DNA from 2 places in the Paenibacillus sp. YAE3 genome. Region 1 is predicted to be linked to the other one. Evidence: predicted binding sites of a transcription regulator. Region 1 holds the regulator's gene; the other holds the start of a gene.
What was found. Region 1 encodes Rex, which represses fermentation and respiration genes when NADH is low (regulators of the CRP and FNR family bind a similar motif). Its sites were predicted from a motif close to TTGTGAAATATTTCACAA; they were not measured.

Region 1 (7,220 bases):
GGAAATCCCGCCGTTTATTACGGGGCTGACCGGTATAACCGAAGAGGATGTGGCGGATGCGCCGCCGCTGGAAGAGATGCTGATGGAGCTTGTGCCGATGCTGGACGACGTCGTCCTGGTCGGGCATAACGTCGCGTTCGACTTCAATTTTTTGCAAAACGCGCTGGACAGCTCCGGGTATCTCCCGTTTTCCGGGCGCATTCTCGACACGTTGGATTTTCTTAAAATATGCTTTCCGTCCCTGACTTCCTACCAATTGGGCCAGGTTACGTCGCATTTCGGCATCCAGCATGACCGGCCCCATCAGGCGGACAGCGATGCATTGGCGACGGCTTATGTATTTTTGAAATGCCTGTCAGAACTCAGGGATTTGCCTCTCATCACGCTGCAGCGGCTCACCGAACTGTTTGCCGACGAAGACAGCGATTTGGGATGGTTTTTTGACGGCCTGTGCCAGGAAAAGGAGCAGGAGCCGATTCAGGACCTGAACAGCCATACGTTTTACCGCCAGTTTGCGCTAGCCGTCGAAGACTGGACGGAAATGAAACCGCCGCGGGACGAAACGGACGACAACCCTCTCGCCGGGGTGGAGTTCAAGGAATATTTGGGCGAAATTCAGAAGCGTCTTAAGGCTATTATGCCCCAATACGAGGAGCGCGAACCGCAAACGATCATGTTCGATCAGGTGATGAACGCGCTGAACGAGGACAAGCATCTGTTGATCGAGGCGGGAACGGGCACCGGCAAATCGCTGGGATACCTTATTCCTTCCATTTACCAAAGCGTCAAGCAGCAGCAAAAGGTGATGATCAGCACGCACACGATCAACCTTCAGGAGCAGCTGCGGGAGCGCGACGTGCCTTTGTTGACGCAGGTTGTGCCGTTCCCTTTCAAGGCGGCGGTCTTTAAGGGAAGACAACATTATTTGTGTTTGAGAAAATTTGAACATAAAATAAACAGAAGAGACTTTTTTAATCCCAAGGAAGATACGATTACCGCTGCGCAGATGATCGTATGGCTTGCGCAAACCGAAAACGGCGACGACGAGGAGCTGAATCTCGGGGGAAGGGGCGGCGACTTCTGGGAAACGGTGAGCAGCGATTCGGATTCCTGCCTGGGCCGAGCCTGCCCGTGGTTCCGCAAATGTTATTATCACCGCGCGAAACATGAGGCGGGCATCGCCGACGTCGTCATTACGAACCACTCCAAGCTGTTCACGGACGTTAAAGCGGGTCATCAGCTGCTGCCGTCCTATGAGCGCCTCGTCATTGACGAAGCCCACCATTTGGAGGACGTTGCCGGCAAACATCTGGGGCTGCACATGAAATATTTCAGCGTCGTCCACACCCTTACGCGTCTGTACAAAGATGCGCGGAGCGGACAGCTTATCGCCCTCCGCCAACAACTGCAGTCGTCCGGGCAGGAGCGGGCCGGCGACTGGATCGCGGCGATCGACCGCATCAGCGAAGATTTGGTCGACGTCAAGGAAACTTGGGACAAGCTCAGCGAATCCCTGTTCGCCCTGATGCCGGAAAGGAATGACGCCGCGCCGGGAGAATCCGGGCAATATGTGCTGAGGCTCCAGCCGTCGAAATGGCCGCAGGAATGGGAAACATTGAAGGCGATGGAGAACCAGATCCATGTGAAAATGAGCGAAATCGTCCGCCGCGGCGAAAAAATGCTGGCCGAATACAAGGAAAACGAAGACGATTACAGCGCGGACAGCCTGATAACGGATCTTAGCGGCCTGTTCAAGGACCTGGCTGCCGAACGGGACGATCTGAGGACGTTCATGAATCTGGACGATGCCACCGTCGTTTATTGGATGGAGGCGAGCAGCCATTTCCGCAGCAAATCGCTTCAGCTGTATGCGGTTCCGGTGGACGTCAGCAAACAGCTCAAGGAGTTGTTTTTCGATAAAAAGAAAAGCGTTATATTAACGTCGGCTACTTTGTCGGTGGACAAGTCCTTCCAATACATGATCGATAATCTTGGTCTGCAGGAAGACCAGGAGAGCGGCAGGCTGGTATCCGTGCAGCTTCCTTCCCCGTTCAAATACCGCGACCAGGCATTGCTGGTCATTCCGCGGGATTTCCCGAGCGTAAAAGGAAGCGTCGGCGATCCGGTGTTCGTGGACACCCTCGTGCGGTCCCTGGCCGACGCGGCGATCGCAACCCATGGCCGAATGCTGGTGCTGTTCACCTCGTACCGGATGCTCCGGCAGGTGCATGAACCGCTGAAAAACGCCCTTGCGGGCAGCGATATCACCGTGCTCGGCCAAGGCGTGGACAGCGGCAGCCGCACCAAGCTCATTCGCCGGTTTCAAGACAGCAGCGCTTCGGTGCTGCTCGGTACGAGCAGCTTCTGGGAGGGAGTCGATATCCCCGGCGAAGCGTTGACCTGCCTGGCGATCGTAAGGCTTCCGTTCCAGCCGCCGAACCACCCGCTGAACGAAGCGAAAGCCGAACTGTTGCAGCGCCAGAAGAAAAATCCGTTCATGAAGCTTTCCGTGCCGCAGGCGGTCATCCGCTTTAAGCAGGGCTTCGGCCGCTTGGTTCGTACAGCGAATGACCGCGGAATCGTCATCGTTTACGATACGCGCGTAATCGAGTCTTACTACGGGAAATATTTTCTCTATTCCTTGCCGGGGCCAAAGATGGAGCATATGAATACGGAAAAAATGGTTCCCCGTATATCTGAATGGCTTCAAGAGGGTTAAAATGACCCTTTTCATAGGATCGAACGATAGAAATTAAGCTGTTAAATAGGGGGAACATGCATGAAATCGGAGAAAATTTCCGAAGCGGTCGTCCGCAGATTGCCTGTATATTTACGTTATTTGAATGATTTGCACAAGCGGGAGGTAGCGACGGTCTCCTCCCAGGAGCTTGGCCAGCGACTGGACCTGAACCCGGCGCAAATCCGCAAGGATCTTGCGTATTTCGGGGATTTCGGCCGGAAAGGGATCGGATACGACGTTTCGTACCTGATCGAAAAAATCCGCCACATCCTGAACCTGGATCAGCAGATCAACGCGGTGCTGGTGGGCGCCGGCAACCTGGGACAGGCGCTTTCCAACTACAACTTTTACCTGCGCGAAAACATTAAAATCGTGGCGGTCTTCGACGAAAATCCGAAAAAAATCGGCAAAAAAATCAATACGCTGACGGTGCAGCCGATGGAAGAGATCACGGATACGATCAAAAACCGGAATATCCGAATCGGCATCATTACGGTGCCCGCCGTCGAGGCCCAGAACGTGGCCGACCAGCTTATTGGCGCCGGGATCGAGGCGATCCTGAACTTCGCGCCGACCATTCTGAAGGCGCCGGCCAACATCCGGATCCATGCGGCGGATTTCACGACGGACCTGCTGAGCCTGGCTTATTATTTGAATAACGGAAAGGACGATTCAGCTGATGGCGGAGAACAAGACAAACCAATGGATCATTAAAAACGGCAGCTTTGCCGTGCCTGACAAAGACAAGCCCGTAATCCAGGGCTGCATGGTCATCGAAGGCGACCGCATTGCTTATATAGGGGAAGAAATGCCGGAGCTTGAAAACGATGTTCCCGTATTCGACGGCACGCATCTGTTTTTTATGCCCGGTCTGATCAATACGCACGGGCATGCGGCGATGTCGCTGCTGCGGGGGTACGGGGACGACCTGGCCCTGCAAATTTGGCTGCAGGAGAAAATGTGGCCGATGGAAGCCAAGTTTACCTCCTCCGACGTCTATTGGGGAACGGCGCTGTCGGTGCTGGAAATGCTCAAGGGCGGGACGACGACCTTCCTGGACATGTATGACCATATGGACCAGGTCGCCAAGGTGACAGAAGAGTCGGGAATCCGCGCGTCCCTGATGCGGGGCGTCATCGGGTTATGCTCCGAGGACATTCAGCGTCACAAGCTGAACGAGGCGATCCAGTTCGCACGCGATTGGAACGGCAAAGCGGACGGCCGGATCACGACGATGATTTCGCCGCACGCGCCGTATACATGTCCTCCGGATTTCATCGAGAAATTCGTGCAGGCCGCCTTTGACCTGGATTTGCCGATGCATACCCATATGTCCGAAACGATTGCCGAGGTCGAGCAAAACGTTCGGGATTACGGCTTGCGTCCGGTCGCCCATTTGGAGAAGCTCGGCGTATTTTCAAGACCGTCCCTGGTCGCCCATGCCGTTCACTTGACCGATGAAGAAATCGGCATTTTGGCGCGCAACAACGTGGCCGTGTCCCACAATCCGGGCAGCAACCTGAAGCTGGCGAGCGGCGTGGCCCGCGTGACGGATCTGCTCAAAGCGGGCGTAACGGTCTCGCTCGGCACCGACGGCGCGGCCAGCAACAACAATTTGGACATGTTCGAGGAAATGCGTCTTGCGGCGCTCATCCACAAAGGGGTGTCCGGCGACCCGACGGCGGTTCCGGCTTACGAAGCCTTGAAAATGGGAACGGTATACGGAGCGCAATCCCTTTTCCTGCAGGACGTCGGTACCCTTGCGCCGGGCATGAAAGCCGATTTTATCGCACTAAATACCGATCAAGCCCATTTTCTTCCGCATACCGATCTGATTTCCCACGCGATCTACTCGGCTAGCGGCAAAGACGTCGAACATGTGTGGGTGGACGGCAAGCAGATCGTGAAGCATGGCGCGTGCCTGACGATGGACGAAGAGCGCATCCGCCGGGAAGCCCAAGCCGCGTTCGAAGGTCTCTTGTCCCGGTAAGAACGGCCAAAGATAGGGGAACTTATGCTAAAGAACAAAAAGAAATGGATTTTTCTCGGCATCGTCGCGTTTCTGCTGATCGTGTTCGGGCTTTACCGTTATTACATATACGTAACGCAGGATATCCGCGCGCAAGAGACGGCGGCCATTCTGAAGGCCAAACAGGAGACAAGCCTCGTGAAGGTGACCGAAGCCCAAAAATCGGTATGGGATACGATCTGCTGGGCGATCGAAGGGTTGGACAAAGACAACCGTCCGATCATGGTGTGGGTGACGATGGACGAAAACGGCAAAGTGAAATCGGGCGAGGGCGCGGTGCATGAAGAGCTGCTCTCAAACGGCATGTCGGAAAATCAGATCAAGGAAAAAGCGACGAAGGAAATTCCGGACGTCAAAAAGCTGAAGGCCGTGCCCGGGATGTACAACGGCGAATACGCATGGCAGCTTTTTTACTGGTCCAAGGATCATTATTATTATCAATTCTACCGGTTCAGCGACGGCCAAAGCATCGGGGGACCGTTTACGCTGCCTAACCGGTAATCCGTCTAAACGCATTGATGCGAATCATTAGCTAATAAATGGAAAAGAACCTCATGAAAATGGGGTTCTTTGGCGTGCGCAGGATAATATTTTAAATACTTTCACACATTACCTTCGATTTAGTATATACGATGTGATATACTCTATATTGTGATTCAAAGATATACTCTCTGAAAATGGTGTGACCGTCGTGTTTAATGCAGATCGAAGAAGCTTGGAATGACCGTGTCTTAGAAGCTTTGCTTAAAGCTCCTTTGCCGCGGTTGTCTATTTTTCGTATGATATAGATAAGATAAGTTTTTTAGAATAAGAGAGGAGGACAACGTCTTGAAACTGCGTCCAATACCAATTGCGCTTACTGTTGTCATATCGGCGGCGGTGCTGTTCGGCGGATGGTTCGTTTATCGCCAGACGACGATGCAAGGGCCGCTGCAAAAAATCGTTCAAAATTATAAAGGCGTCAACAACGCCCAATTCGATATTACCCGCAATCAGATCAATCTGAAACTGGATTTGAAGCCTGACACGAACTTATCGGGACTTGTAAACCAAATTACGACCAAAGGCAAATCAGTGGTGGGCAACCGCAAGCTGAAATTCGATTTCGTGGACCATTCCTCCGAGAAGCTGAACCGTTTCTGGAATTCCGCGATGTTCTCCGTCGCCGAAGCGATGGACAACAAGAAATATACCGAAATTCCGGCCAAGCTGGAGCAGCTGGCCAAAGATTCCGGCATCAAAACCCAAACGGAGATGGATACGGACAACGTGTATATCAGCCTTAGCGACGGCGATTCCAGCAAGTTTATCGTGCTGCCCCGGAACCCCGCGAAGATAGGGGTGTGGGAATAATGCCAAGATGGACCAAAGAGGTGCTGGTCGGTTTCGTTCCGGTATTGCTCATATTTTTGGCTTATATCGGCGTCAATATCATTCCACTGATCATTGCGGCGCTGCTGATCGGCGGGCTGCTTTTCATGGCGAGCGTTCGCGGCGGACTGGCCGTAGGAGCCGGGGCGGAGCGCAAACGCAAAAAAAGAGGGCCCAAGAAGCTGACGTTCGAAGAAATCGGCGGGCAGGATCATGCGAAGCAGGAGCTGATGGAGGCGCTGGACTTTTTGATCAAGCATGAAGAAATCCGCAAGCTCGGCATCCGTCCTTTGAAAGGGATTCTGCTGACGGGACCTCCGGGAACCGGGAAAACGCTGATGGCGAAGGCGGCCGCGCATTATACGGATTCCGTATTCGTGGCTTCGTCCGGCAGCGAATTCGTCGAAATGTACGTCGGCGTCGGCGCCGGTCGCGTGCGCGAGCTGTTCCGCGAAGCGCGGAACCGCGCTGTAAAGGAAAACAAGCAAAGCGCGATCATCTTCATCGATGAAATCGACGTGATCGGCGGCAAACGCGAAGGCGGACAGCAGCGCGAATACGATCAGACGCTGAACCAGCTGCTGACCGAAATGGACGGGATATATTCGTCCGACAGTCCGAGAATTTTGCTTATCGCGGCAACGAACCGCAAGGAAATGCTCGACAGCGCGCTGCTCCGTCCGGGACGTTTCGACCGGCATATCCAGGTCGACCTGCCCGATAAAAAGGGGCGCGAGCATATTCTCCGGCTGCATGCAAAAAACAAGCCGCTTAAAGAGGGCGTCGACCTCGGGAAAATCGCCGAGGAATCCTTCGGTTTTTCCGGGGCGCAGCTCGAGAGCGTCATGAACGAGGCAGCCATTTACGCGATGCGCGAAGGCTTAAAAGAAATCGAACAAAAACATTTGTCCATGTCCATAGACAAGGTGATGATGGGCGAACGCACCGACCGCGAATCGACACTCGAAGAGAAAAAACGGGTTGCGATTCACGAGCTTGGCCACGCGATCATGGCAGAGCTTGTCCGTCCGGGCAGCGTCAGCCAGGTTGCGCTCAGCCCGCGCGGCAAAGCGCTTGGTT
Region 2 (7,220 bases), on a different contig from region 1:
AGCACCAAATTCGAGGTCTCGGAGGGCCAGGTGTTCGCCAGACGTTCCAAAAGCTTCGTGGTCATCTTGTTCGTCCTGCTGATCGTCCGTACCGTGCTTCACCAGGTGATTGACGAGTATGTTTCGATTCCGCAGTCCGGCGCCCTGTTTTTCTTGCTGGCGTTCGGCATGATCGTCCGCTGGAGAGTGTTCATGCTGAAACAATACCGCTCCATCGAAGCGTCGGGCGAACTGCAAAGCACCCCGCTGCCCCAGGAACCCCCGACCTCGACGAATGCAAAATAACAACGATATTTACGCATCCTTTCACCGTCTTCCGCGGCCCGCCGCAGAAGGCGGTTTTTTGTTCGGCACGGAGCCCCTTCCCCTTGCATCTTGCTGCATTCAAAGGTATATTGCATTATGGAAATGCAGAACCTAGGGGAGAAGGACAAAAAGCGGCAACATGTTTCATCCGTTCAGCGACACTTTGTTGAATTTGTCACAATTTGCGCACAAAAATGGAGGAAAACAGAGAGATTCGGACCAAGAAGACGTATACTTGTGTAAAACTTCACAATTTGTGCGTAAGGCTTGAAATGCCTCATTATCCTTTTGGTGAACATTATGTTAACATAGGTAATGATGAGTTAGATTGCGGCCTTTTTCACTTGAGGAAGGTCTGTTGCTTCTAGACCCCTCTGCCCAAAAAGGGTCTATTAGCCCTTTTTAAAATAAAATTAAGCACTGCTGCTTACGCAAAGGAGAAATGGACATGTCGGAAACAATTACTGATGCAAAGACTGAACAAGCGAACGAGCCTGTCAGCCAAAATCAACAGGATTTGCTCGACCAGCTGCTCAAGCCCGAGGTTCAGGAATCTTTGACCACGCTGGTCAACCATCTTCCAAAGCTGACCGAGCTTGTGAATGTATTGACAAAGTCTTACGATTTCGCTCAAGCCGTGGCTACGGACAAAACGCTGAAAAGCGACACGGTTGGCGCCATTCAGGAGATGGCAACCCCGGTTATCAAATCGGTGAAATCCGTCGCCGCAAACGTGATCGAAGCAAAAGACCGCGCAGAAAGCAGTCAAGAAGTGATCGGTCTTTTTGGCCTGCTCAAATTGCTGAAAGATCCTCAAGCACAAAAAATGTTCCGTTTCGTGAACGCTTATCTCCAAGTCTCTGCTGAAAACGCGAAAGAACAAAAATAATCCACTTTAATATTTAGGTAAGGACGGAGGAAAAACTATGTCAAAACATATTGTCATTTTGGGTGCAGGATATGGCGGACTCCTCTCCGCGCTGACCGTTCGCAAATACATGAACAAAGACCAAGCGCGCGTGACCGTGGTGAACCAATATCCGACTCACCAAATCATTACCGAGCTTCACCGCCTGGCTGCGGGCAGCATCGAAGAAAAAGCGATCGCCATGCCGCTTGAAAAACTGTTCAAAGGCAAAGACATCGATCTGAAAATCGCCAAGGTCGAGTCTTTCTCCGTGGACAACAAAGAAGTGAAGCTTTCGGACGGTTCCAAGCTGACTTACGACGCGCTTGTCGTCGGCCTCGGCAGCATCACCGCTTACTTCGGCATTCCCGGCCTCGACAAATACAGCATGGTGCTCAAATCCGCTGACGATGCCAACCGCATCCACCGCCATATCGAAGAACGCATCCAAGCTTACTCCCAATCCAAAGATCCGGCTGACGCAACGATCCTCATCGGCGGCGGCGGCTTGACCGGCGTCGAACTCGTGGGCGAAATCGCCGACATCTTGCCAAGCCTGACCAAAAAATACGGCATTGACCGCAGCGAAATCAAATTGATGCTCGTTGAAGCCGGCCCTAAAATTTTGCCTGTGCTTCCTGACCATCTGATCGAACGCGCGACCAAAAGCCTTGAAAACCGCGGCGTAACGTTCTTGACCGGACTGCCTGTAACGAACGTGGAAGGTAACGTTGTTGACCTGAAAGACGGCCAAAAAATCGTCACCAACACCTTCGTATGGACCGGCGGCGTGCAAGGCAATCCGCTTGTCGGCGAATCCGGCCTGGAAGTCAACCGCGGACGCGCAACCGTCAACGAGTTCCTGCAATCCACGTCCCATAAAGACGTATTCGTTGCCGGCGACAGCGCCGTATACTTCGATGAAACCGGACGTCCTTACCCTCCAACCGCGCAAATCGCATGGCAAATGGGCGAGCTGATCGGCTACAACCTGTATGCGTTCCTGAACGACAAGGCTTTCGAAACGTTTGCTCCGGTAAACTCCGGTACGCTGGCTAGCCTTGGCCGCAAAGACGCTGTAGCAACCATCGGCGAAAACAACATTTCGCTGAAAGGTTTGCCGGCGACGCTGATGAAGGAAGCAAGTAACATCCGTTACCTCTCCCACATCAAAGCATTGTATACGCTGGCTTACTAATCTCATTACAACAACCGCTTGAAGCGGCAAACAGGGTATCCTCACGGTCTTGGCGACCGGGGATACCCTGTTTTTTACGATGCCAGGCTTTTTTCAAGCGCGGTCTGCATCCATAACAGGTCGTGACGGGACTTTCGGGATGCCCTCAAGCCCGGGCAGCTCCGGAACCGGCAGAGCCGCTGCCGATCGGCGCTTTGGGCTATTTTCAATATGGCTATGGGACGAAGAGTATGATCGCCGAACAAAATTCGATCTTGTCCGCGTGTTCTCAAACGTTTTGCTTTGATATATCCTAAAAAAGCGAGGGATTTATGGCGAAAGGGAAGGAGGGCGGCATGCGAAAGCTTGCGGGGATTCACCAAAAGGAGTTTCAGGTCTGGGTATTTACGCGCGCGGATCTGGCAAAGTTCGTCATCGTCGACGTGATGTTCAGCACCGCCCTGTATGCCGGGCTCAGACGGATCAACGGACATGAAACGATCGCGATTTTGGGGAGCTCCATCGGGACGCATTTATGCAGATATTTGCGCTGTCGGGGTCTTTTTTTAAGGCTGCGGCCAGGCACATGGATCCGGCGGCCCTGGAGTCCTCCAGCCCCCTGAACGAAGCTCCAAAAGGACTCTCACCGGAAGCCGCCGCGCTGCCGGTTTTTATCGTTTTTGGGCCGTAATGGACCGAATTTCGCCGAAGCGGCCGATTATGGGATTTTTATCACAATCTCGTGTACAATAGGATTGAAGGAGCGAATGAAACATGAAACGCAAAAGAAGAAGAGTTGCCGTCGTAGGCTCCGGCATGGTCGGATCCAGCTGCGCTTACGCGATGATCAACCAATCCATCTGCGACGAGATCATGATGATCGACCGCACATACGACCGGGCGCTTGCCCAGGCGCTGGACTTGTCGCATTGCATCGATTTTACGCATACGCGCACGACCGTGTACGCAGGAACCTATGCGGACTGCGCCGACGTCGACGTCGTCATCCTGACGGCCGGCGCCAATCCGAAGCCGGGGCAAAACCGGATGGACGTCCTGGCCGAAGCCGCCGAAATTACGCGTCAAATCGTGACGCCGATCGTGGAGAGCGGTTTTCAGGGGATCTTCATCACGGCCGCCAATCCGGTGGATCTCGTTACGTACATGATTTGGAAGCTTACCGGTTTTCCGCGCCATCGCGTCATCGGTACGGGCACTTCCATCGATACTTCGCGGCTCAAAACGCTGCTCTCGGACGTGTTTTCCATCGATCCGCGCAGCGTCAGCGGGTATGCGTTGGGCGAACACGGCGAATCGCAATTCGTCGCATGGTCGCACGTCACGATCGGCGGCAAGCCGATCCTCGATATTTTGGAGCAGCACCCGGAACGTTTCAAGCATGTCGATTTGAACGATATCGCGCGCAAAACGAAGGATGCCGGATGGGAAATTTTCACGCGGAAGGGATCGACCCATTTCGGGATCGGCAGCGCCATCGCCCATATTACCCGTGCCGTCCTGAACGACGAACATAAAATCATCGCCGTATCCGCCATACTCGACGGGGAGTACGGCGAACACGGCGTGTGCGCCGGGGTCCCGGCCATCATTAGCAGCGACGGCATTCAGGAACTGCTGGAGCTTAAGTTAAGCGAAGACGAACGGAAGCGGTTCGAGGATTCCTGCGCCCTGATCCGCCGCAATTTGGAGGGTCTCCAGCTCGAGCCGATACGTTAAGTTAACCTTCCGTTGCCGTCACGGCCATCATCCTCGTTCGCAGCATGAGCCAAAGTGAATAATAAAAGGAGCCTCCCCCGCTTTCCGGCATCCGGATTGGCGGGGGAACGGCTCCTTTTTTCATCGGCCGCAAGATCAAGCGATTGCCGACGGTGATCCGAACGATGAGGCTGTTACTGCTCCTCCAGCCTGCTCATATCCGGCGGTACGCGGTGTCGGGTGGCCTGCTCGTATCCATAGGCAATCTTGATCAGCGTCGGTTCGCTGAACGCGGTTCCGATAAACGTTATTCCGACAGGGCCTTTGGTGATGTAGCCTCCCGGAGCGATGACGCCGTCCTCCGCGTAACCTCCCGGCACCGTAATCGCCGGATAGCCAGCTCTGGCCGCGATATCGTCCCCTTCGTCGCAGCCGAGGAACAGCAATGCGTCAAGACGGTAGGTTTCAAGCGCGTAATCGATCCCCTTAGCCCGCGACATCTCCTGATTGTAACGGAGCGTCTCCAAATATTCCGGTTCGGTTAGGGTCCCGCTGGTCGCTTCGCATTTCTCCAGCAGGTCCTGCCCGTATTTCAGGCACCGGTCGGCGTGCCCGTTGTTGAACGCGATCACTTCGGCCAGCGTATGAACGGGAATGCTTTCAGGAAGCTGCGCGAGATAATCGTTGACGCCCTTTTTGAATTCGTAGACCAGCACGTTTCCGTTCCAGGACGCATCCTGACAAGGGAGCTCTACCGGATCGACGATCGTTGCCCCTTCCCTGCGGAGCGCTTCGATCGCCGCTTCGAGAACGGCCTTTCGGGCCGGATCCAGATCGCGGAAATAATGCCTCGGAATGCCGATGCGCACTTGCTTTAAGCAGGAAGCGTCAAGAAATGGCGTATAATCCTGCAAAAACCGCCCTGCGCTTGCCTGCGTGGCCGGGTCCCGCTCATCTATTCCGGTCATGGCCCCCAGCAGGATCGCGGCATCGGCGACGGTTCGGGCCATCGGTCCGGCCGTATCCTGCGTGTGCGTGATCGGAATGATGCCCGAACGGCTGACCAGCCCGACCGTCGGCTTGATGCCGACCAGCATCTGCTGGCTGGCCGGGCTGATGATCGACCCGGACGTTTCCGTGCCGATCGCCGCGGCGGCCAGGTTTGCCGCCACGGCTGCGGCCGAGCCGGAGCTGGACCCGCCCACGAACAATTCCCCCGGTCCGTACGGATTAAGACATAATCCCCGGCGGCTGCTGTAACCGGCCCACATGCCGCTCGCCATAAAATTCGCCCACTCGGTCATGTTCGCCTTCCCGAGGAATACCACCCCGGCCTTTCTTAGCTGAGCCGCTGCGAACGAGTCCTCCGCCGCGACGTGCTCCGCCAAAGCCAGCGTGCCGGCGCTGGTATGCATCGCGTCGTGGGTATCGATGTTATCCTTTAAGAGCAGGGGGATGCCATGGAGCGGCCCCCGGGTTCCTTTTTCGTAACGTTCGTCATCGAGCTCCCTTGCGATCCTTAGGGCATCCGGATTTACTTCTATGATGGATTTCAGCTTGCCGTCGTAGCGCTCAATCCGTTTCAGATAGGCTTTGACGATTTCTTCGGAGGTGGTTTCGCCCGATTCCATGGCAGCCTGCATGCTGCGGATATCCAGCTCCACGATCCATTCCTCGATATTCAGTGGATTTTCCATTTGTCCTCACCCCCGGGTTTTAAGTAGGGCATGGCTGCATCATTTCAGACAGAGGCATATTTCTCCATATGCTGCCTGTACAGCTTCCATGCTCCTTGTTCCTTGCGAAATACTTCCATGGCCAACACGCTCGCGACTTGTTTGCCGTGCAGGCTGAAGTTCACGATGGACGATAGGACCAATTCATTTTCCGTACGCATGTTCCTTGCGAGGTCGCTATACTCCCAATGAGGTTCCTTACCCTCATACATGGCCAGCGTTTCAAGGTTGTCCGTTTTATAATGCTCGGACCGGTAAACCTCGTAATCCCGATCCGGGTAATAACCAAAATAACCGATAAAGTCATCCGATATCCATGCGTTCACCTCTTCCACGGTCCCTTCATGGATAACTCTGCGGTACGCTTCGACCGCCGCCATGGCTTCATCAAACATGAGAAACCACTCCCTATGTATATTGGCGCTGCCCTTTCAGATTGGCCTGTATTATTTTGCATTAACTCCCAGTCTTAAAGCGTTCCCAAATATTCGGGAATCATCTCCGTTTCCGCGACTTTGCCGTCAAAGGCTTCGCCCCCGTAGATCCGGGCATCCCGCCGCGAACTGACGACCCGATGAATTCTGCAGCCGATATAATGAATGCCCGCTCCATCGCTTACGCCGACGCCGGCGCGGATTCGGCCGCTGCGCAGCAGTTCATGATACCCCCGCCTGTACTCCGGCTCCGAGTCGTAATGCGGACTGTGGCTTCCGGGGATGAGACCCAATCCTTGGACCACTTTCGCCTGCCCGTCTTCATCGCAGTTGACTCCCTCTTCATACCAGCACATGGAACCTGCGCTGAGGCCCGCCAGCACGACGCCCTGCTCCCACGCCTGCCGAAGGATGCGGTCCAAACCGTGTTCCCGCCAGATCTCCAGCATCCGCACGGTATCGCCTCCGCCCACGTAAAGGATATCCTTTTCCAGGACGTAATCCTCCAAGTCGGCTGCAGGCGGCCTGGACAGCGCCAGATGGGAAGGAATGCAGTCGAACGCCGAAAAAGCTTTGCGAAATCCCTCAATGTAACCTTCCGCGTCCCCGCTAGCCGTCGGGATAAAACATACCTTGGGCTTACGGGCCGCGGACTGGCTCAAAATATATCGGTCCAGCAGCAGATTGTCCGGCTCCATGGAAAAACCGCCTCCGCCAAGCGCGATCACCTGTCTCATGGAATCTCCTTCTTTCAGCCCGCATCGAACGCGAAGCGAGCAATATTCCAAATTTCTCCTCCCCATCATAACAGCCCCAAGATTCGCGGCGCCACCTAAAAAATCGTTAAAACGGTTGTTTACTGCGCGAAATCAGGGTAAGTTGTAGAGAACCGGTTCAGGAGGAGGAACATGACATGATTCAATATCAGGATCATTTACGCGATA

Region 2: AC27KL_RS01420 (L-lactate dehydrogenase) is a predicted target of Rex. The motif match lies at 3,111-3,128, and genes of this name have one in related genera.

What each region holds. Positions count from the first base shown of each region.
Region 1 is NZ_BAAIYF010000002.1:462,714-469,933, reverse strand. It holds gene dinG (ATP-dependent DNA helicase DinG) at 1-2,719, shown strand, start outside; gene AC27KL_RS04965 (redox-sensing transcriptional repressor Rex) at 2,780-3,454, shown strand; gene AC27KL_RS04960 (amidohydrolase) at 3,420-4,730, shown strand; gene AC27KL_RS04955 (cell wall elongation regulator TseB-like domain-containing protein) at 4,755-5,270, shown strand; gene AC27KL_RS04950 (hypothetical protein) at 5,598-6,122, shown strand; gene AC27KL_RS04945 (AAA family ATPase) at 6,122-7,220, shown strand, end outside.
Region 2 is NZ_BAAIYF010000001.1:309,862-317,081, forward strand. It holds gene AC27KL_RS01400 (CcdC family protein) at 1-285, shown strand, start outside; gene AC27KL_RS01405 (DUF1641 domain-containing protein) at 755-1,195, shown strand; gene AC27KL_RS01410 (NAD(P)/FAD-dependent oxidoreductase) at 1,233-2,411, shown strand; gene AC27KL_RS01415 (hypothetical protein) at 2,747-3,013, shown strand; gene AC27KL_RS01420 (L-lactate dehydrogenase) at 3,165-4,127, shown strand; gene AC27KL_RS01425 (amidase family protein) at 4,301-5,803, opposite strand; gene AC27KL_RS01430 (DUF4440 domain-containing protein) at 5,848-6,237, opposite strand; gene AC27KL_RS01435 (Type 1 glutamine amidotransferase-like domain-containing protein) at 6,312-7,013, opposite strand; gene AC27KL_RS01440 (GNAT family N-acetyltransferase) at 7,190-7,220, shown strand, end outside.